Regions from separate parts of the Actinomadura kijaniata genome, predicted to be linked through region 1. Evidence: predicted binding sites of a transcription regulator. Region 1 holds the regulator's gene; each other region holds the start of a gene.
The links. The regulator HrcA, encoded in region 1, represses chaperone genes, less so after heat shock. The targets are predictions, from matches to a motif close to TTGGCACTCTCNNNNNGAGAGTGCCAA.
Positions count from the first base shown of each region.

Region 2: groL (chaperonin GroEL) is a predicted target of HrcA. The motif match lies at 1,572-1,598, and genes of this name have one in related genera.
Region 3: groES (co-chaperone GroES) is a predicted target of HrcA. The motif match lies at 6,819-6,845, and genes of this name have one in related genera.

Region 1 is NZ_JACJIA010000001.1:1,355,654-1,365,213, reverse strand. It holds gene HNR61_RS06500 (SigE family RNA polymerase sigma factor) at 1-28, shown strand, start outside; gene HNR61_RS06495 (hypothetical protein) at 25-696, shown strand; gene HNR61_RS06490 (16S rRNA (uracil(1498)-N(3))-methyltransferase) at 757-1,488, opposite strand; gene dnaJ (molecular chaperone DnaJ) at 1,590-2,726, opposite strand; gene hrcA (heat-inducible transcriptional repressor HrcA) at 2,727-3,740, opposite strand; gene HNR61_RS06475 (DUF3097 domain-containing protein) at 3,904-4,719, shown strand; gene HNR61_RS06470 (DUF4870 domain-containing protein) at 4,750-5,451, shown strand; gene HNR61_RS06465 (hypothetical protein) at 5,477-6,163, opposite strand; gene HNR61_RS06460 (hypothetical protein) at 6,160-6,849, opposite strand; gene hemW (radical SAM family heme chaperone HemW) at 7,028-8,239, opposite strand; gene HNR61_RS06450 (hypothetical protein) at 8,243-8,710, opposite strand; gene HNR61_RS06445 (hypothetical protein) at 8,911-9,560, shown strand, end outside.
Region 2 is NZ_JACJIA010000012.1:282,728-292,287, reverse strand. It holds gene groL (chaperonin GroEL) at 1-1,439, opposite strand, end outside; gene glsA (glutaminase A) at 1,823-3,682, shown strand; gene HNR61_RS36440 (cold-shock protein) at 3,707-3,907, opposite strand; gene HNR61_RS36435 (hypothetical protein) at 4,095-4,727, opposite strand; gene HNR61_RS36430 (MoaD/ThiS family protein) at 4,854-5,132, opposite strand; gene thrC (threonine synthase) at 5,146-6,390, opposite strand; SAM riboswitch class I at 6,405-6,546, opposite strand; gene HNR61_RS36420 (cation diffusion facilitator family transporter) at 6,814-7,803, opposite strand; gene HNR61_RS36415 (alpha,alpha-trehalose-phosphate synthase (UDP-forming)) at 7,943-9,451, shown strand; gene HNR61_RS36410 (nucleotidyl cyclase domain-containing protein) at 9,465-9,560, opposite strand, start outside.
Region 3 is NZ_JACJIA010000009.1:66,306-75,865, reverse strand. It holds gene HNR61_RS30050 (GuaB3 family IMP dehydrogenase-related protein) at 1-369, opposite strand, end outside; gene guaB (IMP dehydrogenase) at 513-2,009, opposite strand; gene HNR61_RS30040 (DUF5319 domain-containing protein) at 2,272-2,661, shown strand; gene HNR61_RS30035 (hypothetical protein) at 2,912-3,739, opposite strand; gene HNR61_RS30030 (sigma-70 family RNA polymerase sigma factor) at 3,736-4,425, opposite strand; gene groL (chaperonin GroEL) at 4,677-6,302, opposite strand; gene groES (co-chaperone GroES) at 6,389-6,697, opposite strand; gene HNR61_RS30015 (THUMP-like domain-containing protein) at 6,943-8,214, shown strand; gene HNR61_RS30010 (hypothetical protein) at 9,065-9,560, shown strand, end outside.

The sequences.
Region 1 (9,560 bases):
ACGCAACGTCCTGGAGCAGTTCTCATGACCACCGACCCCCACGACGAGCTCGGCGAGGTGCTGCGCCGGGCCCTGAACGCGGAGGCGGAGACGGTCAGCCCCTCGGCCGAGGGCCTGGAGATCATCCGGACCCGGATCGCCGACCGCCGGAGCCGCCGGTTCGGCTGGGAGTGGTTCACCGCCACCTGGTCCCGTCCGCTGCTGGCGGTCGGCGCGGCCGTGGTGATCGCCGGTCTCGGGGTCTCGGCCCCGGAGACCATCGGCCTGATCGAACGGACCGTCAGCGGCAACGGCCACTCCGACGACGGCGGTCCCGGCCACCCCGGCGGATCCGGCACGGGCACGCTGAGCCCGTCGGGCCCCGGCCAGCCGAGCTCCTCCTCCGGCACCGACGGCAGCGGCGTGCCGACCAGCTCCCCGTCCTCGTCGCAGCCCTCGTCGTCGGGCACCGCCACGTGCGGCCCGGCGGAGACCTCCGGAACGCCGGCCGACCAGACCTCCGCCACCGGCGGCTCCCCCACCGGCGCCTCCCCGTCGGGCTCGCCCTGCCCGACCACGCCGCCGCCGACCACGGCGACGCCGACCCCGTCGGTGACGCCGACCCCGTCCACCTCGACGGACCCCACGACCCCGGCCCCGAGCGAGTCCCCGACGACGGACTCCAGCCAGCAGCCGGACGCCCCCGCCAACCCCTGATCCCCCCTGCCGTTCCCGCCGTCCGGCCCCCGCCGGCGGACGGTCGCCGCCGCCTGCCCGCTACCAGCGGCCGGTCGCGGCGAGCAGGACCGCCGCCGCCGCGACGCCGGCCGTGGACGTGCGCAGCACGGTCGGCCCCAGCAGCGCCGTCCGTCCGCCCGCCGCGGTGAACGCGGCGATCTCGTCGTCCGCGATCCCGCCCTCCGGGCCGACGATCACCACGATGTCGCCGCCGGCGGGCGGCTCCAGCGCGCTGAGCCGCTCGGTGGCCTCCTCGTGCAGGACCACCGCGCGGGACGCCGCCGCGACGCGCCGCGCCACCTGCCTGGTGGACTCCAGCTCGGCGACCTCGGGGAAGCGGCTGCGGCGGGCCTGCTTGGCGGCCTCGCGGGCGGCGGTGCGCCAGCGGCCGAGCGCCTTGTCGCGGCGTTCGGGCCGCCACTGGGTGATGCTGCGCGACGCCGACCACGGAACGATCACGTCGACGCCCACCTCGGTCATGGTCTCCACGGCCAGCTCGCCCCGGTCGCCCTTGGGCAGGGCCTGCACGACCACCAGGCGGGGGCTGGGCGCCGGGTCCACGCGCCGCGACAGCACCTCCAGGGTGAGCGACGCCTTGGCGGCGGACGTCACCACGCACTCGGCGAGCGTCCCGGCCCCGTCGGTGAGATCGACCCGCTCCCCCGGGCCGATCCGCCGCACGGTCGCGGCGTGCCGCCCCTCAGGGCCGTCCAGGACCACCGTGCCGCTGTCGGGCAGGCCGTCCTCGGCCAGGAACACCGGCGGACTCATGAAACCCCCTCATACGGAAAACCCCGCCGCGCGGGGGAGGTCCCTCAACGCGGCGGGGGCGTCCCGTGGCGGCCTTCGTGATAGGCCGCCACGGTCTCTCTTCAGTGCTGGTTGAACACGTCCTTGAGACGCGAGAACACGCCGCTGCGGTGGCCGGGCGCGAACTTGCCCGGCGGCCGCTCCTCGCCGCGCAGCTTGGCGAGCCGGCGCAGCAGCTCCTCCTGCTCCTCGTCCAGCTTGGTCGGCGTCTCCACGTTGATGTGGATCAGCAGGTCGCCGCGGCCGCTCTCGTTGAGGTGCCGCACGCCCCGCCCGTACATGGTGATCACCTGGCCGGACTGGGTGCCGGGCTTGATGTCGACGTCCTCGGGACCGTCCAGGGTCTCCACGGTGACGGTGGTGCCGAGCGCGGCGGCCGTCATCGGGATCTCGACGGTGCAGTGCAGGTCGTCGCCCTCCCGCTCGAAGATCGGGTGCGGCCGTTCGACGATCTCCAGGAACAGGTCGCCGGGCGGGCCGCCGCCGGGGCCGACCTCGCCCTCCCCGGCGAGCTGGATGTGGATGCCGTTCTCCACGCCCGCCGGGATCTTGACCTTGACGGTGCGGCGGGTGCGGACCCGTCCGTCGCCGGAGCACTCCGAGCACGGGTGCCGGATGATGCTGCCGAAGCCGCCGCAGGTCGGGCACGGCCGGGCCGTCATGACCTGGCCGAGGAACGACCGCTGCACCTGCTGGACCTCGCCGCGCCCGTGACAGGTCTCGCACGTCTCGGGGTGGCTGCCGGGCGCGGTGCCGTCGCCGTGGCAGGTCTCGCACAGCACCGCCGTGTCGATCGTCAGCTCGCGCGTGGTGCCGAACGCCGTCTCGTTCAGGTCCAGCTCGACGCGCAGCGTGGCGTTGCGGCCCCGCCGGGCGCGGCTGCGCGGGCCGCGCGCGGTGGCGGTGCCGAAGAAGGCGTCCATGATGTCGCTGAACGGGAAGCCCGCGCCGCCGAAGCCGCCGCCGGCCCCCGCGCCGCCCCGCGCGAACGGGTCGGCCCCCAGGTCGTACATCTCCCGCTTCTGCGGGTCGGAGAGCACCTCGTAGGCCTGGGTGATCTCCTTGAACTTCTCCTGGGTCTCCGGATCCGGATTGACGTCCGGGTGGAGTTCGCGCGCCAGCCGCCGGTAGGCCTTCTTGATCTCGTCGGCCGTGGCGTCACGGCCGACGCCGAGGGTCGCGTAGTAGTCGTTGGCCACTTACGACCCCGCCAGGATCTGTCCCACGTAGCGTGCCACTGCCCGTACCGCTCCCATCGTGCCGGGGTAGTCCATGCGTGTCGGCCCGAGCACTCCCAGCCGGGCCAGAGTGTGGTCGCCGACGCCGTAGTCGGCGACGACCACCGAGGTCGATCGGAGTCCCTCGTCGGGATTCTCGGTGCCGATCCGCACCGTAACACTAGAGGAGTCTCCGGCCTCACCGAGCAAGCGCATCAGCACCACCTGTTCCTCCAGCGCCTCCAGCACGTCGCGCAGGCTGCGGGAGAAGTCCACCGCCGCGAGGTTGGCGGCCCCGGCGAACACGATCTTCTCCTCGTGCTTCTCCACCAGGGTCTCCAGCAGCACGCTCAGCACCGACGCCACGACCGGCCGGTCGTCGGCGCCCACCTTCTCGGGCAGCTCCGCCACGGCCGTGGGGACCTCGCTCAGCCCGCACCCGTCCAGGCACGTGTTGAGCAGCGCCCGCAGGTGCCCGATCGACTCCTCCGACACCGGGCCGGGGGTCTCGATCACCCGCTGCTCGACCCGGCCGGTGTTGGTGATCAGCACCAGCAGGAGCCGGTTCACGGCGACGGGCACCAGCTCGACGTGGCGCACGGTCGAGCGGGTCAGCGAGGGGTACTGCACGACCGCGACCTGGCGGGTCAGCTGCGCCAGCAGCTTCACCGTGCGTCCGACGACGTCGTCCAGGTCGTAGGCGCCGCTGAGGAACGTCTCGATGGCGCGGCGCTCGGCCGCCGACAGCGGCTTGATGGTCGAGAGCCGGTCCACGAACAGCCGGTAGCCCTTGTCGGTCGGGATCCGCCCGGCGCTGGTGTGCGGCTGGGTGATGTAGCCCTGCTCCTCCAGCACCGCCATGTCGTTGCGGATGGTCGCCGAGGACACCCCGAGCCTGTGCCGGTCCACCAAGGCCTTGGAGCCGACCGGCTCGTTGGTGGAGACGTAGTCCTCGACTATCGCGCGGAGGACCGCGAGTTTCCGGTCGTCGAGCACGTGGTCACCTCCCCTGCCCCCGTACTGGCACTCCATACTTTCGAGTGCCAAGTGTACGACCCGGCGGGCCCACTCTGGAGGGCCGCGCCCGTGCGGCGTCCGCCACGCCCGGCGACGAGGATCTTCCGGGTCCCGGCGTTCCGGCGGGTTAATGTGCTGGCCTGTGCGGAGCAAGGACTACGGAAACGACGTTCTGGGCGGGAACTGGCGGCTGCCCCGCAAAGGTCAGATCCCCGAGGTGCCCGCCGAGCCGGGGCTGGTGGCGGAGGACCCCGCCAGCGGGTTCTGCGGCGCGGTGGTCGCCTGCGACAAGTTCGGCGTGACGCTGGAGGACCGCTTGGGCAAGCGGCGGGTGTTCCCGCTGGCCAAGGCGGGTTTCCTGATCGACGGCAGGCCGGTGACGCTGGTGCGCCCGGCGGCGGCGCCCGCCGGACCGGCGCGGTCGGCGTCGGGGTCGGTCGCGGTGCGGGGGCTGCGGGCGCGGGTGGCCGAGGAGAGCCGCATCTACGTGGAGGGCGTGCACGACGCCGAGCTGGTCGAGAAGATCTGGGGCCACGACCTGCGCGTCGAGGGCGTGGTGGTGGAGTACCTGGAGGGCGTGGACGACCTGCCCGCCATCGTCGAGGAGTTCGGGCCCGGCGAGGGGCGCAGGCTGGGCGTCCTGGTGGACCACCTGGTGGAGGGCTCCAAGGAGAGCCGGATCGCCGCCCGGGTGACGTCGCCGCACGTTCTGGTGTGCGGGCACCCGTTCGTCGACGTGTGGGAGGCCGTCAAGCCGTCGGCCGTCGGAATCGACGCCTGGCCACGCGTCCCTCGCGGCGTACCCTGGAAGGAGGGGGTGCTCGCCGCACTCGGCTGGGGGGATGACGTGGGAGCCGCCTGGAAACGCATCCTGGGCTCGGTGACGACCTACGCCGACCTGGAGCCGGCCCTGCTGGGCCGGGTCGAGGAGCTGATCGACTTCGTGACCGCCCCCTAGGCCACCGTCCGCTCCACCGAGGAGCCCGCCATGTCGCAAGGCCCGCCGGAACGTCCCGACCAGCAACCACCGACCCCCGGCCAGCAGGGCCATGGCTGGCCCGGCCAGGAACAGCAGCCCTACAAGGGCCACGACCAGCAGGGTTACGGTCAACAGGGGTATGGCCAGCAGGGTTACGGACAGCAGGGGTACGACCAGCAACCGGGGTACGGGCAGCAGGGGTACGGCCAGCAGCCCTACGCGCCGCCGGGGTACGGGCAGCAGGACTACGGGCAGCAGGGCTACGCCCAGTCCGGCTACGACCCGTACGCCGGTTACGGGCAGGCCCCCGGCTACGGCCAGATGCAGCCCCACGCCCAGCAGTACGGGCAGCAGCACGGCCAGCAGTACGGGTACGGCGCCCCGGCCGGTTCCGATGACCGCACCTGGGCGGTGCTGTGCCACCTCGGCCAGTTCCTGCTGGGGTTCCTGGCGCCGCTGCTGGTCTACCTGATCAAGAAGGACGAGTCCCCGTTCCTGCGCTGGCACGGCGCCCAGGGCCTCAACTTCGCGATCACTCAGCTGGTGTACATGTTCGTCAACATCATCCTGATCTTCCTGCTCGTCGGGATCCTCACCACCGCGGCCCAGGCGATCGCGATGATCGTCTACCTGATCCTGGCGGCGGTCGCGGGCAACCGTGGCGAGTACTACCGCTTCCCGGCCTTCATGGCCTGGCCGATGTTCCGCTGAGCCCGGGAAGCGGCGGTACCCGCCGTCACGACAGGCCCTTGTAGGAGGCCGGGACGCAGACCTTCAGCGGCTTGACGACCGTGTCCGACCGGTTGCCGGTCCAGATGGTGGCGCCCGCGTCGCCCCGGACGCAGATCTTGCCGCCCTTCTTGATGCCCTTGCCGTCGCGGCCCCAGCTCCAGCCGACGGGCGCGCCGGTGTTGTGCTGGACGAAGCCCGAACCCGCGCCGTAGCCGGTCGAGCGGCTGGCGACCTTGGTCCTGCCGCACGAGCGCGTGCCGCTCAGGCTGACGCCGAACTGGCTGCCCCGGCCGAGGACGACGCCGACCGAGGACTTGCAGTTCCAGTCGTACCAGAGCTGGAGGATCCTGGCCTTGGAGACCTTGGCGGCCCGGCCACCGGAGCACTTGGTCGCCGTCGCCAGCGTGAGCTTCGGCTCCACCAGCGTCGGGTCATGGAAACGCACCCGGATCCCGCGGTTGAACTTGTAGGCGTTGCGCACATAACGCAACTTCCCCGACACCCGGACCTTCATCGCCTTCTTCAACGGCTTCGAATAGAAGCAGTACCCCTCCGAGTAGGAGTACGAGAAGGCCTTCTTGCCCAGCGCCGACGCCGCCCCGACGTCCGTACCCGCATGAGCGGGCAACGGCGCCAGCACGGCCCCGGCCACCACCGCCCCGGCCGCGACGGCCAGGCCACGGCGGATCACGACAGGCCCTTGTAGGAGGCCGGGACGCAGACGTCGAGCGCCCTGATCACGCTGTCGGACCGGTTGCCGGACCAGATGGTCGCCGCGCCGTCGCCGTGCAGGCAGATCCTGCCGCCCTTCTTGATGCCCTTGCCGTCGCGGCCCCAGCCCCACTTGGCCGGCGCGCCCGAGTTGTGCTGGACGAAGCCCGAACCCGCGCCGTAACCGGTCGAGCGGTGCGCGCGCTTGGTCTTGCCGCACGAGCGGGTGGCGCCGACGCCCGCCTGCCAGGGCAGGCCGACGAAGACCGAGACGTTGGTCTTGCAGGACCAGTCGTACCAGAGCTGCTCGACCTTGGCCTTGGAGACCTTGGCGGCCCGGCCGCCGGAGCACTTGGTCGCCGTCGCCAATGTCACCTTCGGCTCCACCAGCGTCGGGTCATGGAAACGCACCCGGATCCCGCGGTTGAACTTGTAGGCGTTGCGCACATAACGCAACTTCCCCGACACCCGGACCTTCATCGCCTTCTTCAACGGCTTCGAATAGAAGCAGTACCCCTTCGAGTAGGGGTAGGAAAACGTCTTCTTGCCCAGTGCCGACGCCGCCTCGACATCCGTACCCGCATGAGCGGGCAACGGCGCCAGCACGGCCCCGGCCACCACCGCCCCGGCCGCGACGGCCAGGCCACGGCGAAGAATCTGCGTCACGCTTTCGCCCTCCATTGAGCGATTTCCGACTGGAACGCGACGAAGGTTAACAGCGGCCGACCACCGGGAAACAGGACCAGAAATCCCACTGCCACTAGTGCCCAGGCACTAATTCGAACCTTTATTGCATCGGTCGGCGCGAAATGTGACGGCGATGTTAAACAAAGCTCACCGCGGTTCAGGTCAGGTCGCGGACGACCGCGTCGGCGAGGAGGCGGCCGCGCAGGGTGAGGACCGCGCGGCCGTCCTCCTCGTAGGGGGCCCGTTCGAGCAGGCCGTCGGCGACGGCGCGGCGGGCCCCGGCCCCGTCCAGCAGGTCGGCCGGGCAGCCGTCGGCCAGCCGGAGCTCCAGCATGATCCGTTCGATGCGGCGGTCCTCGTCGTCCAGGACCTCGCGGGCGTGCGCGGGGGTGGTGCCCTGGGCGAGGCGGGCGGCGTAGGCGGCGGGGTGCTTGACGTTCCACCAGCGGGTGCCGCCGACGTGGCTGTGCGCGCCGGGGCCGACGCCCCACCAGTCCGCGCCGGTCCAGTAGAGCAGGTTGTGGTGGCAGGCCGCGTCGGGCGAGGCGGCCCAGTTGGAGATCTCGTACCAGGTCAGGCCGTGGTCGCTGAGCATCCGCTCGGCCATCAGGTAGCGGTCGGCCATCGCGTCGTCGTCGGGGGCGGCCAGCTCGCCGCGGCGGACCTGGGCGGCCAGCCGGGTGCCCTCCTCGACGATCAGCGCGTACGCCGAGACGTGGTCGGGGCCGCAGGCCAGGGCCGCCTCCAGGGAGGCGCGCCAGTCGTCGTCGCTCTCGCCGGGGGTGCCGTAGATCAGGTCGAGGTTGACGTGCGCGAAGCCCGCCTGCCGGGTCCACTCCACGACCTGCGGGACCCGGCCGGGGGTGTGGGTGCGCTCCAGCACCCTCAGCACGTGCTCGCGGGCGCTCTGCATGCCGTAGGACACGCGGGTGAAGCCCGCCTCGCGGAGGCCGTCCAGGTAGGCCCGGTCGACCGTCTCGGGGTTGGCCTCGGTGGTGACCTCGGCGTCCGGGGCCAGGCCGAACTCGGCGTCGATCGCCTTCAGGATCCGCCCGAGGTCGCCGGTCGGCAGCAGCGTGGGCGTGCCGCCGCCGACGAACACCGTGCGGACGGGCAGGTCGGCGTCGCCGAGGACGCGGCGGGCCATGCGGACCTCGGCGACGGCGGTGTCGGCGTAGGAGTCGCGGCTCGCGCCGGGGCCCAGCTCGGTCGCCGTGTAGGTGTTGAAGTCGCAGTAGCCGCAGCGGGTCACGCAGAACGGCACGTGCACGTAGAAGGCGAACGGGCGCTCGCCCAGCCCCGTCAGGGCGCTGCGGGGCAGCGTCCCGTCGGCGGGTACGGGGTCACCATCGGGAAGGGTCGCGGGCACCCCTCAAGTCTGCCGCGCGTTCCCCGATGCTCGGGCCCTGCGCAGCTTGTCGCCCAGCCAGCCGGGGATGTGCTCCTCGGCGCGCGGGAACCGGTCCAGGTCCTGCGCGTAGGCGGCCGGGGGCAGCGGGGGCGTGAAGTCGGGCTCGGCGTCGTAGTCGAACTCGACGGTCCAGCGGCCGGACCGCTCGACCTCCAGCCGGGCGGTGAACCAGGCGCCCTTGCCGCGCCGGTACATCGCCCGCCGCAGCTCGTCCATCCTCCCGACGGCGCGGCCGGGCGGGGTGGCGGCGCGCACGGCCCCGTCCGGGCCGGTGATCTCGAACAGGGCGCTGTCGATGCCGACGGTGGCGCGGAACTCCAGGGCGAGCCTCGTCCAGCCGAGCGGGGCGGCCGCGCGCAGTGCGCGGACCGCGCCGTTCACCGTCTCCCGTTCCCGCGGAGTACGGAGAACCTGCTCGGAGTGCGTCACCCTGCGAACCTCCGATACCCCGGGGCGCCCGTGCCCCGTCCAGACGACTGCTCCCCCGACCGTACCGGCAGACCGGCGCGGGACCGGGGACGACCGGCGTGTCCCGGCGAGCCGCGTCCGGGACGTTCCGGGGCGTCTCCGGCCGACCCGCCACAAGATCCGCTGTCGTCGGGGGCGGCGCGGCGGATAGGGTCGGCCGGGTGCGGAAACAGGGGGCGAACTTCGGACGCAAGCCCGTGCGGGTGGTGCTGACCGGCGGGCCGGACGGCTGGCGGTGGACGCTGTTCCCCGAGCACGGCGAGCCGGAGACCGGGGAGCTGCCGGGACAGGGCGTGCGGTGGAGCGGACGCGGCCGCCGCGACGAGGCGCCCGCCTGGTGGCGGCGGCGGCTGGCCCAGGACGCCGAGGACCTGCGCGAACTGGTCGGATGGAAGCTGACCGACCGGACCTTCGCCGAGCTCGGCGTGGAGGCCGAGATCACCTGGTTCGCGGTGGCCGACCCGGTGGAGTGGGAGGGCCTGGTCACGCTGCGCGACCCGGACCCGGCGCGGTTCCCCGGCGAGGTGCGGCCGTTCGTGGTGACGCTGGAGCCGGGGCGCGGCGCGGTGCTGCCCGACGACCACCTGCTGTTCTCCACGCTCGCCGCCGACGCCTGGGCCACCCTGGGCGCGGTCGCCGGACAGGTCGGGACCGCGCCGCCGCGCGCGTCGTTCCTGTGCGGCTGGAACGACCACCGCAGCGTGCGGGTCGGGCGCGGCTCGCTGCACGTGTCCACGCAGGTCGGCGGCGACGGCGTGGAACGCCTCGGCGAGGTCCACGGCACGCGCCCCGCCGGCTGGGGCGGCAACCC
Region 2 (9,560 bases), on a different contig from region 1:
GCGGCGTTGAGGCCCTGGCCCGGGGTCAGGTTGCGGACCTTCTCCACCACGACGCCGCCCTCAAGGCCGGCGTTGACGGCGATCTGCTTCAGCGGCTCCTCCAGGGCGCGCTTGACGATGTTGGCGCCGGTGGCCTCGTCGCCGGGCAGCTCCAGCTTGTCGAAGGCCTTGGTGCCCGCCTGGAGCAGCGCCACGCCGCCGCCGGGGACGATGCCCTCCTCGACGGCCGCCTTGGCGTTGCGGACGGCGTCCTCGATGCGGTGCTTGCGCTCCTTGAGCTCCACCTCGGTGGCCGCGCCGGCCTTGATGACGGCCACGCCGCCGGCCAGCTTGGCCAGACGCTCCTGGAGCTTCTCGCGGTCGTAGTCGGAGTCGGTGTTCTCGATCTCGGTGCGGATCTGGTTGACCCGGCCCGCGATCTCGTTGGCGTCACCGGCGCCGTCCACGATGGTGGTCTCGTCCTTGGCCACCACGACCTTGCGGGCGCGGCCCAGCATGTCGAGGGTGGTGGACTCCAGCTTGAGGCCGACCTCCTCGGAGATGACCTGGCCGCCGGTCAGGGTGGCGATGTCGCCGAGCATGGCCTTGCGGCGGTCGCCGAAGCCCGGGGCCTTGACGGCCACGGACTTGAAGATCCCGCGGATCTTGTTGACGACCAGGGTGGCCAGGGCCTCGCCCTCGACGTCCTCGGCGATGATCAGCAGCGGCTTGCCGGACTGCATGACGGCCTCCAGGACCGGCAGCATGTCCTTGTTGGCGGAGACCTTGCCCTGGACGATCAGCAGGTAGGGGTCCTCCAGGACCGCTTCCATGCGCTCGGGGTCGGTGACGAAGTAGGGCGAGATGTAGCCCTTGTCGAAGCGCATGCCCTCGGTGAGCTCCAGCTCCAGCCCGAAGGTGTTGCTCTCCTCGACGGTGATGACGCCTTCCTTGCCGACCTTGTCCATCGCCTCGGCGATCATCTCGCCGATCTGGACGTCACCGGCCGAGATGGAGGCCGTGGAGGCGATCTGCTCCTTGGTCTCCACGTCCTTGGCGAGCTTGGACAGCTCCTCCGAGACGCGCTCGACGGCGGCCTCGATGCCCTTCTTCAGGGACATGGGGTTGGCGCCGGCGGCGACGTTGCGCAGGCCCTCGCGGACCAGGGCCTGGGCCAGCACGGTGGCGGTGGTGGTGCCGTCACCGGCCACGTCGTCGGTCTTCTTGGCTACTTCCTTGACCAGCTCGGCGCCGATCTTCTCCCAGGCGTCCTCGAGCTCGATCTCCTTGGCGATGGACACACCGTCGTTGGTGATGGTGGGGGCGCCCCACTTCTTCTCCAGCACGACGTTGCGGCCCTTGGGGCCAAGGGTGACCTTGACGGCGTCAGCGAGCTGGTTCATGCCGCGCTCGAGACCGCGCCGGGCCTCCTCGTCAAACGCGATCATCTTTGCAGCCATAGGGGCTCCAGTCCTTCCGGAACAGGTGGCCTTGAACGGATCGAGCCGACGCCCGCGACGGACGGTCCCCCTCCGGCGGCATCCATTCCGCCGACGGCTGGAGACCTCATCGTCCCGATCCGGACTGTGGACTTGTCACTCTCCACAGCAGAGTGCCAATGGTTTGTTTAGCACTCTACCCGGACGAGTGCAAGCGGATGGCCTCTCTTCCGAGGTCAGAGGTCGGTGTCCCGCCGTGGTGGTCTCCCCGTCCGCGCCTGGGCGGCCGGAGGGGGTCATGCCCGGCCGGGATGATCGGCAATCGTGGTTCCCTCGCTGGTCAGCGGGGCGGCGGGGCGGGACCGCGCGGGTAGCATGCCCTGGGACCAAGCGCGGAGGGACTGTTGAGCGATGCGGGGGGCGTGCCGAGCCCGGTCCAGGAGATGCTGGACGAGCTGCACACGCGGGTGCGGGACGTCGACGCCGGCGAGGTCGCGACGTACATCCCGGCGCTCGGCAAGGCCGATCCGGCGCTGTTCGGGCTGGCGCTGGCGACCCAGGACGGGCACGTCTACACCGCCGGGGACGCGGACACCGGGTTCACGATCCAGTCGGTGTCCAAGCCGTTCGTGTACGCGCTCGCCCTGCACGACCGGGGCCTGAACGCCGTCCTGCGGCGGGTCGGGGTCGAGCCGACCGGCGAGGGCTTCGACGCGCTGCGGCTGGAGGCCGGAACCGGACGGCCGCTCAACCCCATGGTCAACGCCGGGGCGGTCGTCACCGCGTCGCTGGTGGACGGCGACGATCACGGCCAGCGGTTCCAGCGGATCATCGACGGGCTGTCCGCGTTCGCGGGCCGCGAACTGCGGCTGGACCACGAGGTGCTGGCCTCGGAGGAGCGCACCGGCGACCACAACCGCGCCCTCGGGTACCTGCTGCGCAACGCCGGGGCGCTGCGGGGCGACGTCAACGAGGCCGTCGGCGTCTACTTCCGGCAGTGCTCGATCGTCGTGACCGCCCGCGACCTGGCCGTCATGGCGGTCACCCTGGCGGCCGGGGGCGTCAACCCGGTCACCGGGCGGCGGGTCGTCGGCGCCGACACCTGCGAGCACGTCCTGGCCGTCATGGCGACGTCGGGCACCTACGACTTCGCGGGCGAGTGGCTGCTGCGCACCGGCCTGCCCGCCAAGAGCGGGGTGTCGGGCGGCCTGGTGGCGGCGCTGCCGTCGCAGCTCGGCATCGGCGTCTACAGCCCGCCGCTGGACCGGCGCGGCACCAGCGTCCGCGCCATCGCCGCGTGCCAGGAGCTGTCGGCGCGGTTCGGGCTGCACCTGATGCGGCCCGCGCAGCGCACCACGCCGGTGCTGCACCGGCTGCTGCGCGGCGACGCGGTCTCCTCGCACCGCACCCGGCGGCACCTGGAGCGCGAGGCGCTGCGCCGGGACGGCCGGGCGATCCTGGCCTGCGAACTCCAGGGCGACCTGGGGTTCACAGGCGCGGACACCGCCATCCGCGCGATCACCGACGAGCTGGACGGGGTGCGCTGGCTGGTGCTGGACCTGCACCGCGTCAACCGCATGGAGCCCGTCGCGGTGAACCTGCTGGACGGCTTCGCCGCCCGGCTGCGCGGGCGGGGCGTCGCGACGGTGGTGGCCGCCGACGCCGGGAGCGGCCCGCTGGCGGCGGCCGAGGCGTCGTTCGCGTCGCTGGACGAGGCGCTGGAGCACTGCGAGGACGCGCTGGTCGCGGCGGGGCGGTCCGCGCGGCTGGATCCGGACGCGGCGGTCCCGCCGGAGGAGCAGGACATCCTGCGCGACCTGCCCGCCGAGATGCTGGACGCGCTGACGCCGCTGCTGGAGGAGCGCCGCCTGGCCAGAGGGCAGGTGCTGTTCGACCCGGGCGCGGCGCCGGACGAGGGCGCGGCATCGGACGAGACGCTGTACTTCGTGGTGTCGGGCGGCCTGGTCGCGCAGGTGATGGCGGGCGACCCGCCCGAGCCGGTGCGGATCGCGTCGATGGGGCCGGGAACGGCCGTCACGAAGCTGGTCCTCGGCGACGACCGGATCGCCTACCGGGTCGTCGCCGACGAGCCCACGGTCGCGCGGGTGCTCACGGCCGCGGCCGTGAAACGCCTGGAGGACACCCATCCGCAGATCGTGGAGGCGCTGCACTGGGCGATGGCGCGCCATCTGGCAGCCCGGCTGCGGCAGGCCGACGCGCGGAACCAGGCGATGATCGGTTCGGACGCCCGGCGCGGCGACTGACCCGGCGGGCCGTCAGGTGGGCCGTCAGGCGGGACGGACCATGTCGGCCTGCGGGCCCCGGTCGCTCTGGGTGATCTCGAACTCGACGCGCTGCCCCTGTTCGAGACTGCGGTACCCGTCCGTCTGGATGGCCGAGTAGTGGACGAACACGTCCCGGCCGCCGTCCACCGCGATGAAGCCGTAGCCCTTCTCCGCGTTGAACCACTTGACAGTGCCTTGCGCCATATCGAACCTGCCGCTCGTCCGTGGCCGGGAGGAGCCACGGCTGGTGCTTCGCGGGCCCGCCCCTGCTAACGCGGGGCCCGCCGACCGCCGTCCGTGGTCCCCTCGGCCCCGGGGTACGGGCCGTGGCGGGGCGGACCAGGCGTGATCGGGCTCGACCATATAGGCGGTGCGGTGGGGGCGGCAGGCCCTAGAAGGACAGACCTGACGGCCGGTAACGGTCATCATGGGCCGTCCCGACCAGGGGAAGGATCTCCCTTTCGAGACGGCGCGGCACCGGCTGCCCGTACCTGGTCTCCAGCCGGTCGCGGGCCCGCAGGTAGCGCGTCGCCGCCTCCTCCAGCGACGACGGCACCTCCCGGACGCCGAGCGGCGCGAGCAGGTGCCCGCTCATCCGCAGCAGCTCGCCGCGCACCCGGTCGTTCATGCCGTGCCGCCGCTTGGCGACCAGGCCGAGCGTCCAGCACCAGAAGTGCACGTCGATCGCCGGGAGGGTGTCGGGCCCGACCCGCCACGGCGGGTTGGGGCGGCGCGCCACCTCCGGGAAGACCAGGTCCACCTTCACCGGGCCGGGCAGGACGACCAGGTAGCAGGCGTGGTCGCCGAGCGGGTCCCACTGGACGGCCACCGGGTCGTACGGCGCGACCAGCCGGGGCAGGTCGCCGGCGACCTCGCCGAAGTCCTCGACGCTGACGGCGAAGTCCCAGTCCGACAGTTCGGTGGCGGCGCGGAAGCCGTCGGGCGCCCGCGATCCGATCGGTTCGACGGCGCGCACCAGCGGGTGGTCCGCCACCGCCGCCGCGATCTCCTCCGCTGTTCCCATGCCAGGGCCCCTACCCCCGCCCATCAGGACAAAAGCCCCTTTTCCCGGCAATTGACAGGGGAAAAGGGGCCTGGTCCGGCCACACCCGGCCGCGGCGGGCGGCCGGGGCGGGAGCGGCCGGGCGGATCAGCCGCCGGCGACCGCCGGAATGATCGACACCTGCGTCCCGGCCGGGGTCGGGGTGTCCAGGCCGTCGGCGAACCGCACGTCCTCGTCGCCCACGTACACGTTCACGAACCGCCGGATCCTGCCGTTGTCGTCCAGGATCCGGGCGGAGATCCCGGAGTAGTTGGCCTCCAGGTCGGCCACGACGGCGCGCAGGGTGTCGCCCTCGGCCTTCACCTCCGCCTCGCCGCCGGTGTAGGTCCGCAGGATCGTCGGGATCCGCACAGACACGGTGCTCATGTTCGGTCCTTTCTCAGGCGATGCCCGCGGCGCGGAACGCCTCAAGCGACGGGGCGATGTTGGCGGTGGGGGCCACGACCGGCGCGACGGCGTCGAGGGTCTTCAGGCCGTCGCCGGAGTTGATGATCACGGTCTCGGCGCCCGGGTCCAGCCGCCCGCTCTCCACCAGCTTGCGCAGCACGCCGACGGTGACGCCGCCCGCGGTCTCGCCGAAGATCCCCTCGGTGCGGGCCAGCAGCCGGATGCCCTCGACGACCTGCTCGTCGGTGACGTCCTCGACCGCGCCGCCGGTGCGGCGGACGACGTCGAGCACGTAGGTGCCGTCGGCCGGGTTGCCGATGGCCAGGGACTTGGCGATGGTGTCGGGCTTGACCGGCCGGAAGACGTCCCAGCCGTTCTTGAACGCCGTCGCCACCGGGTCGCATCCGGCGGCCTGCGCGCCGTACACCTTGTAGGGCTTGTCCTCGACCAGGCCCAGCTTGATGAGCTCCTGGAACGCCTTGTCGATCTTGGTGAGCTGGGAGCCGGACGCCACCGGGACCACGATCTGGTCCGGCAGCCGCCAGCCGAGCTGCTCGGCGATCTCGTAGCCCAGGGTCTTGGAGCCCTCGGCGTAGTAGGGGCGGACGTTGACGTTCACGAACGCCCAGTCCTCCTGCTCGCCCGCGATCTCGGAGGCGAGCCGGTTGACGTCGTCGTAGTTGCCGTCCACGGTCACGAACGTGCCGCCGTACACGGCCGTCGTGATGATCTTCTGGGACTCCAGGTTCGACGGCACGAACACGGCGCTGCGGATCCCGGCGCGGGCCGCGGCGGCGGCGACGGCGTTGGCCAGGTTGCCGGTGGACGGGCAGGCCAGCACCTTGAAGCCCAGCTCGCGGGCGGCGGCCAGCGCGACGGCGACGACGCGGTCCTTGAACGAGTGCGTCGGGTTGCCCGAGTCGTCCTTCACCCACAGCCGCTGGAGGCCGAGCTCCTCGGCGAGCTGGTCGGCGCGGACCAGCCGGGTGAGGCCGGGCTCGGTGTTGGGCGTCTCGGCGACGTTCTCCGGAACCGGCAGCAGGCCGCGGTAGCGCCAGATGTTGCGCGGTCCCGCCTCGATGTCCGCCCGGGTGATCGCGCCGAAGTCGTAGGAGATCTCCAGCGGCCCGAAACACTCCTCACAGGCGTAGAACGGGCCGAGTTCGCGGACGTGACCGCATTCGCGGCAGCTGAGACCGGTCGCGGGTCCGAGATTCGTGGCAGGCGAGAATGCCATGGAGCGAGGCCTTTCCCCCATCTTTCCTGTGCCACCTTGGTCACAGGCCGGAGTTGGCACCACTTCCCGGTCGGCCTCGCAGGATCGCGAGAGCGCGCTTACCGGGCGGTTGCCGGGGCTTCGTAGGGCCGGTCCCTCCACCCCTCTGGATGAGCGATATGAAGTTGTGTGAGGGCTGAGCTGGAAGACCGGCCCGAGGCCACTGTGCTCCCTGCACCCCTCTGGATGAGCGATATGAAGTTGTGTGAGGGCTGAGCTGGAAGACCGGCCCGAGGCCACTGTGCTCCCTGCACCCCTCTGAATGAGCGATACGAAGTTATGTGACAAGCGTTATCACGCTGTCTGCGCTGAGATTACACGACCTGACCGTTTCGACGACAGGCGGTGTCCACTGTCTGAGACGCTACCCGGCTGTGGCCTCCCTCACGCCGTCGGATCGGCCGCGCGCCGTCGGCGCTGCCCGTTCGGGCTGGTCAGACGCTGGTCGGGGACGTGCGGAGCCTGGGTGGGGTCGAGGAACACGTGCCGGACGAGGGGCTCCTCCTCACGCAGCGTCCGGTCGATGTCCTCGGCGATGTCCTCGGCCTCGTCGGCGCTGATGGCGTCGGAGAAGTGGACCTTGGCGGCGACCAGCAGGGCGTCGGGCCCGAAGTGCATGGTGAACAGCTCGTCCACGCCGTCCACGCCGGGCGCCGAGGCGATCATGGCGCGGATGCGGCACTGGGTCGAGGTGTCGGCGGCGCGGCCGATGAGCAGCTCCTTGCTGTCGCGGCCGAGCACGATCGCGACCACGCCCAGCAGCAGCCCGATCAGGATCGACGCGATCCCGTCCCACACCACCGACCCGGTGATCTCGCGCAGCGTCAGCCCGGCCGCCGCCAGCGCCAGCCCGACCATCGCGGCGCTGTCCTCGAACAGCGCGGCCTTGAACGTCACGTCCGGCGTCTCGCGCACGTGCTCGACCAGGTTCCGGTCGATCCCGCGGGTCTCCCGGCGGGCCTGGGTGACCGCCCGCAGCCACGAGCCGCCCTCCAGCAGCAGCGCCAGCACCAGCACCGCGTACGCCAGCCGCACGTCGGCGTCGTCGGCCCGGCCGCCCCGGACGATCGTCTCGACGCCCTCGAAGATCGAGTAGCCCGCGCCCAGCACGAAGATCCCGAACGCGGCCAGCAGCGACCAGAAGTAGCGTTCGTTGCCGTAACCGAACGGGTGGCGGCGGTCGGCGGGCCGTTCGCTGCGCCGCAGCGACGCCAGCAGGAACCCCTGGTTCAGGGTGTCGGCGATCGAGTGCGCGCCCTCGGCGAGCATCGCGCTGGATCCGGCCAGCGCGCCGGCGATCAGTTTGGTGACCGCCAGGACCAGATTGGCCGCGCCCGCGATCATTACGGTCTTGGTCGTCTCTGCCCTGCTCACGCGGCCCCGGTACCCGGCGTTTCCGGCGCTAACCGCCCGGCCCCGCTGACCTCAGCCGACCTCTGGACCGGTACTTCGGCCCGCCCCTTAACCAGGGTCACTTTGATACGACCCGGTCTCGACTGAGAACCTTTGCGGTATGAGCCAAGTGCTGGTGGCGTCCAACCGCGGGCCGGTCGCCTTCGCGGTGTCCGACGACGGCGACCTCACGATGCGCCGCGGCGGCGGCGGCCTGGTGTCCGGGCTGGCCGCGGTGACCGGCGGGCCGGGCGACCCCGGCGCCGGCCGTCCCGTCGTGCCTCCCGCCGCCTCCCCCACCGCGCCCGCCGCCGCGTCCCCCGAGGTGCTGTGGGTGTGCGCGGCGCTCAGCGACGGCGACCGGCGGGCGGCGCGGCAGGCCCCCGACGGGCGCCTGGACCTGGCCGGGTACGACCTGGGCGGCGCGGCGGTGCGCATGCTGGACATCCCCGCCGACACCTTCCACCGCGCCTACAACGGCATCGCCAACTCGACGCTGTGGTTCGTCCACCACCTGCTCTACGACACCCCCAGCGCGCCGCACTTCGACGCGCGGTTCCGCCGCGAGTGGCAGTCCTACGAGGCCTACAACGCGGCGTTCGCCGACGCGCTCGCCCGCGACGCCGCGCCCGGCGCGAAGGCGGCGATCCAGGACTACCACCTGTCGCTGGCCCCGGCGATGCTGCGCGAGCGCCGCCCCGACCTGAAGATCGTCCACTTCTCGCACACCCCGTGGGCGCCGCCGGAGTACTACCGGCTGCTGCCCGACGACCTCGGCGTGCGGCTGCTGGAGGGCGTCCTGGGCGCCGACCACGCCGGGTTCCTGGCCGAACGCTGGGCCGAGGCGTTCCTGGACTGCTGCGAGCGGCTGCTGCCCGGCGCGAAGGTCGACCGGCACGCCCGCACCGTCACGCGCGCCGGCCACGTCACGCGGGTCGGCGTGCACGGGCTGGGCGTGGACGGGCCCGCGCTGCGGCGGCGGGCGGCCGGGCAGGACGTGGACGAACGCGCCGCGGCGCTGCGCGAGCAGGTCGGCGACCGCCGGCTGATCGTCCGGGTGGACCGGACCGAGCTGTCCAAGAACATCGTCCGGGGCCTGGCCGCCTACCGGGAGATGCTGGCCAACCATCCCGAGTGGCGGGGCCGGGTGGTGCACCTGGCGTTCGCCTACCCGTCGCGCACGGACCTGCGGGAGTACCGGGAGTACACCGACGCGGTGCGGCGGATGGCCGACCAGATCACGCAGGAGTTCGGCACGCCCGCCTGGGACCCGCTGATCCTCCAGGTCAACGACGACTATCCGCGTTCGCTGGCGGCGTTCCGGCTGGCGGACGTGCTGCTGGTGAACCCGATCCGCGACGGCATGAACCTGGTCGCCAAGGAGGGCCCGGTCGTGTCGGAGCAGGGCTGCGCGCTGGTCCTGTCGACGGAGGCGGGCGCGGCCTCGGAGCTGGCGGAGAACGCCCAGATGGTGAACCCCTACGACGTGTCGCAGACGGCGGAGGCGCTGCACCGGGCGCTGCTGCTCCCCCGCGACGAACGCGCCGAACGCTGCGCGAGGCTGGCCGAGTCGGCGATGGCGCTGCCGCCCCAGCGCTGGTTCGCCGACCAGCTCGCGGCCCTGGACTGACCCGCACCGCGGGTCACCGCGGGTCGAGGGGGAACCAGACGCGGGCCTTCACCCGGGTCTCCTTGCAGATGACGCGCAGCGGCCGGTAGGCGGCGCGGTTGATGAGCCC
Region 3 (9,560 bases), on a different contig from region 1:
CTCCTGGATCCGGCGGCCGATCAGGTCCTCCTTGATCGGCTCGGCGTAGATCTCCTGGAGCCGCTGGGTGGCGCGGACGTCGTCCAGCGAGGCGATCTCGGCCAGCAGCGGCTCGGGGTTCTCGTAGCGGGTCCACAGACCCTCCAGGTCGAGCACCGCCAGCCCGCCGAGCCGTCCCACCTGGATCGCGGTGGCCGGGCTGACCACGCTGTCCATCGGCGCGACGACCAGCGGCATCTCGAACCGGTAGGCGTCGATCTGCCAGGCGACGCTGACCTCCTCGGGGTCGCGCGTCCGGCGGGACGGGACGATGCCGATGTCGTCGAACGCGAACGCCCGGCGACCGCTCTTGCCCCGGCCGATCTCCACCTCAGCAGCCACTGCGCTTCCTCTTTCTCGGGTCCCGCCCGGCCGCGTCGCGCGCGGCCGTGTCCGGGCCGTCCGTCATGATCCTGGGGAGTGTTCCCGTTCCGGATCCGGAAAACGCTCCCCCGTGAGCTTACGGCAGCCCGTCAGCGGCCCTGGTAGTTGGGCGCCTCGACGGTCATCTGGATGTCGTGCGGGTGGCTCTCGCGCAGGCCGGCCGAGGTGATCTGCATGAGCTGGCCGCGCTCCTGGAGGTCGGGGATCGTGCGCGCGCCGGCGTACCACATCGACTGGTGCAGGCCGCCGACGAGCTGGTGGGCGACGTTGGCCAGCGGGCCGCGGTAGGGCACCTGGCCCTCGACGCCCTCGGGGATCAGCTTCTCCTCGCTGGAGACGTCGGCCTGGGCGTAGCGGTCCTTGGAGAACGACATGCCGCGCTCGCGGTTGCGCATGGCGCCGAGCGAGCCCATGCCCCGGTAGGACTTGTACTGCTTGCCGTGCACGAAGATCAGCTCGCCGGGCGACTCCTCGATCCCGGCCAGCAGGCTGCCCAGCATCACGGTGCTCGCGCCCGCCACCAGCGCCTTGGCGATGTCGCCGGAGTACTGGAGGCCGCCGTCGCCGATGACCGGGACGCCGGCCTCGTTCGCGGCGCGGGCGGCCTCGAAGATCGCGGTGATCTGCGGGACGCCGACGCCCGCGACCACGCGGGTGGTGCAGATGGAGCCCGGCCCCACGCCGACCTTCACGGCGTCGGCGCCGGCCTCGACCAGGACCTTGGCCCCGGCGTAGGTGGCGACGTTGCCGCCGACCACCTCCACCGACGAGTTCGCCTTGATCTTGGCGATGGTGTCGGCGACGCCCTTGGAGTGGCCGTGCGCGGTGTCCACCACGATCACGTCGGTGCCCGCCTCGACCAGCGCCTGGGCGCGGCGGATGGCGTCCTCGCCGACGCCCACGGCGGCGGCGACCAGCAGCCGGCCGTCGGCGTCCTTGGTGGAGTGGGGGTACTGCTCGCTCTTGGTGAAGTCCTTGACGGTGATCAGACCGCGCAGCCGGCCGTCGGCGTCCACCAGCGGAAGCTTCTCGATCTTGTTGTCGGCCAGCAGCCGGAACGCCTCCTCGCGGGAGACGTCCACCGGCGCGGTGACCAGCGGCATCGGGGTCATGACCTCGCGCACCGGGCGCGACAGGTCGGTCTCGAACCGCATGTCGCGGTTGGTGACGATGCCGACGAGGACGCCGCGCACGTCGGTGACCGGTACCCCGGAGATCCGGTAGCGGGCGCACATCTCCTCGACGTCGGCGAGGGTGGCGTCGGGCAGGCAGGTCACCGGCTTGGTGATCATCCCGGCCTCGGAGCGCTTGACCCGATCGGCCTCGGCGGCCTGCTCCTCGACCGACATGTTGCGGTGCAGCACGCCGATGCCGCCCTGGCGGGCCATCGCCACGGCGGTGCGCGACTCGGTCACGGTGTCCATGGCGGCCGACACCAGCGGGATGCGCAACGTGATGTTGCGGGTCAGCCGGGTGGTCGTGTCGGCCTCGCCGGGCTGCATGTCGGAGTAGCCCGGCAGCAGCAGCACGTCGTCGAAGGTCAGTCCCGGAGGGAGGAACTTGGCGGGCTCGGCTGCGGGGTTCATGGCGACCTTCCTGCGGTGATGGCGGTGTCCGACCAGGTCACGGCGACCTCGTCCCATGGTAGGCCGAGACCGTCCGCCGGGATGGCCGGTTGCGAGGGTCCGGCGCGTGGCGTGGGCGACATCCACTCCTCCCCGGTGAATCGTCGTAACGCCCCGGAGTTTCCGGACATTCCCCACGTCACAGGGGACGCGGGACGATCGCCGCCACACAGAAGGGGACGGGGGGTGCACCTGCGGGGGCGGCGCGCGTTAGCGTGGGAGTGTGCACGATGACGCTCCGCTCGACCCGTTCGCCGGCGACCCGGAGGACCCGGCGGCCTCGCTCGGCGACCCCGGCGAGGACGTCGTGCCGCTCAGCGTCGCCGAACGCGAGGACGTCCTGGCCGACCTGGCCGACCTGGAGGTCTTCCGCGCCCTGCTGGAGCCGCTGGGCGTACGCGGCCTGACCGTGGACTGCGGCGACTGCGGGAAGGTGCACTACATCGACTGGGACCTGCTGCACGGCAACCTGCGGCACCTGCTCGACCAGGGCCTGCCCCGCGTCCACGAGCCCGCGATGTCCCCCGACCCCGTCGACTACGTCAGCTGGGAGTACGCGCGCGGCTACGTCGACGGCGTGATCGACAGCGAGGAAGGCCGCGAGGGCGACTGACGTCGACCGCAGCGAAGCGAGGATCGACGTCAGTCCCGACCCCGGGGGTCTGGGGGCCGCCCCCAGGCAACACCGACGTCGACCGCAGCCAAGCGAGGACCGACGTCAGTCCCCACCCCGGGGGTCTGGGGGCCGCCCCCAGGCAACACCGACGTCGACCGCAGCCAAGCGAGGACCGACGCCAGTCCCCACCCAAGGCCTACGGGTTGCCCCCAGGCGACGCTGACGTCGGCCGTGTGCGGTGCCGGTCTCAGCGGCGGTAGCGGTCGAGGCGTCTCTCGGCGCGGCGGCGGATCTCCTCCAGGCGGCGCTGGACCTCTTCGGCGCGTTCGCGCTGGCCGGCCGGCTGCGGCCGGTCCACCTGCTGCTCGGGCCGCCAGCCGGAGCGGCCGTTCCGCGCGGGCGGGCGGCCCGGCGGCATGTCCTTCACGCGGCCTTCGAGGTCCTCCAGGTCCTCGCGGACCGGGGCGTCCGGGCGGGGCCGGGCGGCGCGGTCGGGACGCTCGTCGCCCGCGACGGGAGGCCGCGCCGCCGGGGCCTGGGGCGGGGTCTGGTCCGGTGGCGGGACGCGGCGGAGCCGGGCGCGGGAGGAGGAGGGTCCGGCGGGGCCGGGGAGTTCGCGCGGACCGGCCTCGGCGGCCCGCGGCGGGGCCGGGGCCCCGGCGGTCCCGCTTCCGGCGGCGGCCACGCCGGTGCCGGCCAGCACCGCTCCGGCGACGCCCAGCGCGACGATCGTGCGGTGCCCCCGGCGGCGCGGGCCCGGCTCGGCGCCGCCCGGCCGGGCGGGGTCGGTCCCGGCGGGCTCCTCCGGGCCGGCGGGCGGCCGTTCGTCGGGGTCCTCCGGCGCGGGCACGCCGCGCAGGCCCGGAACGCCGCGCAGGGTGGGGTCGTCCACGTCGGCGACCAGCGCGCCGAGGAGGCGGAGGGCGGGGTCGGGCAGGGCGGCGGCGCGGACGCGCCGGCCGGCCAGTGCCTCGACCAGGGCGTCGGTGCGCCGCACCGCGGCCGGGTCGGCGAGGGGCGCCGGGGCGGGTTCGGCGCCGGCCCGGTCCGGGACGCCGGTGCTCCGCTCCGTCAAGCGATCGACTCCTCTCTGGCCATCGCCCGCAGCCGGGCCAGCGCGCGGTGCTGCGCGACCCGTACCGCCCCCGCGGACATGCCCAGCACGTTGCCGGTCTCCTCCGCCGACAGCCCGGCCACCACCCGCAGCAGCACGAGTTCCCGCTGGTGGTCGGGGAGGCGGGTGAGCAGGTCCCGGGCGCGCTGCGCCTCGATGTAGCGCACCACCGTCTCCTCCGGGCCGGGCCGGTCGTCGGGCCCGTCGGGGAGGTCCTCGGTGGGGACCGCCGCGCGCACCGCGCTGCGCAGCGCGTCGGCGATCTTGTGCGCGGCGATGCCGAAGACGAACGAGGCGAACGGGCGGCCCATGTCGCGGTAGCGCGGCAGCGCCGACAGCACCGCGATGCAGACCTCCTGGGCCACGTCGTCGGCGATGTGGTACTGCCCGGAGACGCGGCCGAGCCGGGCCCGGCAGTAGCGCACCACCATCGGCCGCACCTGCGCGATGAGCACCTCGATCGCGCCCGGGTCGCCCTGGACGGCCAGGGAGGTCAGTTCCCGCAGGTCGCCCTCCCGCTCACCGGCGGCGCGCAGCAGGCGCAGCCGTCCGGCGTCGGGGGAAGGCGGTGGCGCGGGCCCCCCCGAGGGTTCGGTCACGCCCGCGGTACTGGTCCCGGCGAAGCATCCCTCGGTCACGTAGAGCATGATGCCCAGCGGGCCATGCCCTGTCTCCACTGTCCACGACAACGGAATGGTCACAGTGCGGGGACGAGTCCCCCATCGGAACGCAACGTGGTCATCCTGCTGCGCGCCGTGGCGGAGGTTCCACGTGTTCGCCGCCAGGGAGCGGGAAACAGCTCAACGAGCCGGGAACCTCGTGTTCGCCGCTTTTCCTCCGCAAAAGCCCGGGACCCCCGCCCAGGGGCGGAGGTCCCGTTCTCGATCAAGCTGCCTGATCAGTGGCCGTGGCCGTGCCCGTGGCCGTGGCCGCCGGCGGCCGGCTCCTCCTCCTCGGGCTTCTCGACGACGAGAGCCTCGGTGGTGAGCAGCATGCCCGCGATCGACGCGGCGTTGGTGACGGCCGAGCGGGTCACCTTCACCGGGTCGATGACGCCCTGGGCGATCAGGTCGCCGTACTCGCCGGTGGCGGCGTTGTAGCCGTGGCCGGCGTCCAGGTCCTGGACCTTGGAGACGACGACGTAGCCCTCCTGGCCGGCGTTCTCGGAGATCCAGCGCAGCGGCTCGACCAGCGAGCGGCGGACCGCCTCGGCGCCGGTGGCCTCGTCGCCGGTCAGGCCGAGGGACTCGAAGCCCTCCTTGGCCACGTGCACCAGCGCGGAGCCGCCGCCGGAGACGATGCCCTCCTCGATGGCGGCGCGGGTCGCCGAGATGGCGTCCTCCAGGCGGTGCTTCTTCTCCTTGAGCTCCACCTCGGTGGCGGCGCCGACGCGCAGCACGCACACGCCGCCGGCGAGCTTGGCCAGGCGCTCCTGGAGCTTCTCGCGGTCCCAGTCGGAGTCGGAGTTCTCGATCTCGACCTTGATCTGGTTGACGCGGGCCTCGATGTCGGCCTGCTCACCGGCGCCGTCCACGATGGTGGTGGCGTCCTTGGTGACGGTGATGCGGCGGGCGCGGCCCAGGTCCTCCAGGCCGACCGAGTCCAGCTTCAGGCCGATGGCCTCGGAGATGACCTGGCCGCCGGTCAGGGCGGCCATGTCGCCGAGCATCGCCTTGCGGCGGTCGCCGAAGCCGGGGGCCTTGACGGCCACCGACAGGAACGTGCCGCGGATCTTGTTGGCGACCAGCAGCGCCAGCGCCTCGCCCTCGACGTCCTCGGCGATGACCAGCAGCGGCTTCTTGGTCTGGGCGACCTTCTCCGCCAGCGGCAGGAACTCCTGCACGTTGGAGATCTTGCCCTCGTGGATGAGCACGTAGGCGTCCTCCAGGACGGCCTCCATGCGCTCGGGGTCGGTCACCATGTGCGGCGACAGGTAGCCCTTGTCGAACTGGAGGCCCTCGGTGAACTCCAGCTCCAGGCCCATGGTGTGGGCCTCCTCGACGGTGATGACACCGTCCTTGCCGACCTTGTCGAACGCCTCGGCGATCAGCTCGCCGATCTTGGCGTCCTGCGCCGAGATGGTCGCGACGCCCGCGATCTCGGACTTCTCGTTGACCTCGCGGGCCGACTTCAGCAGCTGGTCGGACACGTACTGGGCGGCGGCGTCCATGCCGCGCTTGAGCGACAGCGGCGAGGCGCCGGCGGCCACGTTGCGCAGGCCCTCGCGGACCAGCGCCTGGGCCAGCACGGTGGCGGTGGTGGTGCCGTCACCGGCGATGTCGTTGGTCTTGGTCGCCACCTCCTTGGCGAGCTGGGCCCCCAGGTTCTCGTAGGGGTCCTCCAGCTCCACCTCGCGGGCGATGGTGACGCCGTCGTTGGTGATGGTCGGCGCGCCGAACTTCTTGTCGATCACGACGTTGCGGCCGCGCGGGCCGATCGTGACCTTCACGGCGTCGGCGAGGGCGTTCACACCGCGCTCAAGGGCGCGGCGGGCGTCCTCTTCGAACTCCAGGATCTTCGCCACAGGGGTTCTCCCTCTATCAAGCGATCCGCCCCGGACCCGCCCCTGTCAGCGGGCGAGGTCCGGGGCGGAGCGTCACGTCAGGTCCGTTACTTCTCGACGACCGCGAGCACGTCGCGGGCGGAGAGGACGAGGTACTCCTCGCCGTTGTACTTGACCTCGGTGCCGCCGTACTTGCTGTAGAGCACGACGTCGCCGACCTTCACGTCGAGCGGCACGCGCTCGCCCTTGTCGTCGACCCGGCCCGGGCCGACGGCCAGGACGGTGCCCTCCTGGGGCTTCTCCTTGGCGGTGTCCGGAATAACCAGACCCGACGCGGTGGTGGTCTCGGCCTCAAGCGGCTGGACGACGATGCGGTCCTCGAGCGGCTTGAGAACAACCTTGGTGGCGGTCGTCACGATCTGACCTCCCCTTCGATCGGTCTCGGCCGGCCGTCATTGGCCGGCCGGCACATTTGACAGAGAAGGCGACCCTGGACCGGCCTGTCGTCGCGGGTGCCAGACCGACCTTGTCGCTGTGTTGGCACTCTCGAAGGGAGAGTGCCAGTCATGGAGACTATTCCGTGGCCGTTAGCCCGTCAACACGAACACGGGCAACCCCGCCCGCGGTCTCATACCGGTCTCGACTCGCTAACGTCCAGCCTATGGACATCCAGGCGTTCCTCGGTCTGCTGACCCCCGCCGGCCAGGCGATCCTCGCCGAGGCGGCGGCCTCCGACGTGAGCGAGGACGCCCTGCTGGCCACCGCCACGCGGCTGCGCGAACGGCATCCGGCGGACCTGGTCAACGCCGCGCTGACCCAGGTGCGGCTGCGGGAACGGGCCCGCGCCAAGTTCGGCGACGAGGCCGCGTGCATGTACTTCACGCCCGCCGGGCTGGAGCAGTCCACGCGCGGCGAGGTCGCGGCGCACCGGGCGCGCCGCTTTGCCGAGTTTTTGGAAAAGACGGCGGTGCTGGAGCTCGGCTGCGGCATCGGGGCCGACCTGACGGCGCGGGCGCGGGCCGGGCTGGGCGGGGAGGCCGTGGAGCTGGACCCGCTGACGGCCGAGGTGGCGCGGGCGAACGTGGCGGCGTTCGCCCTGGAGTCCCTGGTGACCGTGCGGCGCGACGACGCCACCGCCCGGTACGCCGGCGGGATCCCGGCCGGGTTCGGGGCGGTGTTCGCCGATCCGGGGCGGCGGACGGCGCGGGGGCGGGTGTTCGACCCGCGTTCCTACGAGCCGCCGCTGGACACCGTGCTCGGCCTGGCCGAACGCGTCCCGGCCGCGTGCGTGAAGGTCGCGCCCGGCATCCCCTACGAGGCGCTGTGGGGGGACGCGGCGGCCGTGCGCGGGCCCGTGGAGGCCGAGTGGGTCTCGGTCGGCGGGGACGTGAAGGAGGCCGCGCTGTGGCTGGGCGGGCTGGCCGGGGACGTCGGGCGCCGCGCGACCCTGCTCTCCCCCGGCGGCGCCGGGGGCGCGCTGACGCTGACGCCCGAACCCGGGCTCGGCGACCCCCCGGTGCGGCCGTGGGGGCGGTTCCTGTACGAGCCCGACGGCGCGGTGATCCGGGCGCACCTGGTCGCCGAGGTCGCGGCGCGGGTCGGCGGCGGGCTGGCCGACCCGCACATCGCCTACGTCACCTCCGACTCGCTGCGGCCGACGCCGTTCGCGTCCGCCTACGAGATCGAGGACGTGCTGCCGTTCTCGGTGAAACGGCTGCGGGCCGAGCTGCGCCGCCGCGAGGTCGGCGTGCTGACGGTGAAGAAGCGCGGCTCGGCGGTGGACGTGGACCGGCTCCGGCGCGACCTGGGGTTCGGGGGCCGGGGGACGAAGGGGGCCGGGCGGGCGGGCCGGACGCTCACGCTGGTGCTGACCCGCGTGGGGCAGGACCCGGTCGCGCTGCTGGCGCGGCCGGTGACCGCCGCCTCCCTCTGAGCCCGCGCCGCCCCGGGCCCGTTCCGAACGCGCCCGGCGCGGTCCCGCCCGCCGATCGAGCCCAAAGATCTCCCGTCCCCGCCCGGCCCCGGCCCGGCCGTCAAGCGCGGCCGGGCGGCGCGCCACGTCCGAGCAAATCTGATCGCTTTCCAGCATTGCGTTCGCCAATCGTTTGCGGAGGCGCGGCAAGGCCGGGCGGCGAAGGCGCGAAACAGCCCGTCCAGTTCAACGGACGAAGAAAGACCAAGAGACGTTCAGGGGGCGGCTCCATCACCGCCGGAAGATGATCGTCAATCGCCCCGAATACCACCGGGCATTGCCCGGCCGGCCACCGCGCGGAACGTCCCCGCCCCGGCGCCGATCACACCGGCGCCCTCGCGCCGGCGCGCGTGAACTGGTGGTGTCAGGCGAAATGTGCGGCCCCGCGCCGCCTCCGGCCGCAGCGCCGCCCGTCCGCCGGGCCCCGCCCCGCCGGACCCGACACCGCCGCAATTGATCCGATCAGCCGCGAAACCGGGAAATCACCCCCACGGACCAACGCGCGCGACGACACCGACTTTAGGTATATCGAACGCATTCCACAGAACTCGTAATGTTCTCTGCTCCCACTTATAGCGGTCCCGCGAACGCACTACAGTGAGGTCTTCACGATTCAATGCCGCGCGCCATTTAGCCGTGTCGGCACACGAAGGAGCATCGGGTGGAAACGAATCACAACTTCCTGCAGACGGGGGGTCAACCGGTCTCGGATCGGATGCGGGAGTTGCTCGCCCGTGCGGCGCAGGACCACGTCTACGAACAGCGCTCACAGGGTCAGGTCCTGGACGAGATTCGCCAGCGACTGGAGGGTATGGAGTGGCTGCTTCGCGAGGTGCGCGAGCGTGAGCTCAGCGGCCTCACCGGACAGCTCGACAGCGTCCGGGGACAGGTCGACGACCTGTCCAGCAAGCCCCCGGAGTGGGCCGAAGGGCTCGCCGAGCACATCGAGGCGGTGGGCGAGAGGGTCAAGCCCGTCGCCGAGCTGCCGGCACTGTGGGCGGACGTCGGCGTCATCGGCGAGCACGTCGACGAGGGACTGAACCGCATCCAAGCGGTGATCGACTCCGCACAGAACATCACCGACGTCACCCAGCAGGCGTCCAAGCGGATGGAGGAGATGACCAAGCGCCTGGACAAGCTCCAGGGCAGCATGGAGGCCGCCTCCGTCCGGTTCAACCGGCTGGACAAGTCCCTGGCGGAGCTGGGGCACCGCTCGGAGCGGCTGGAACACTCGATCAACGGCGTCAGCACCCGGGTCGACCAGTCGCTCGGCGAGATGGCCGAGCGGGTGGAACAGGGCCTGGAGG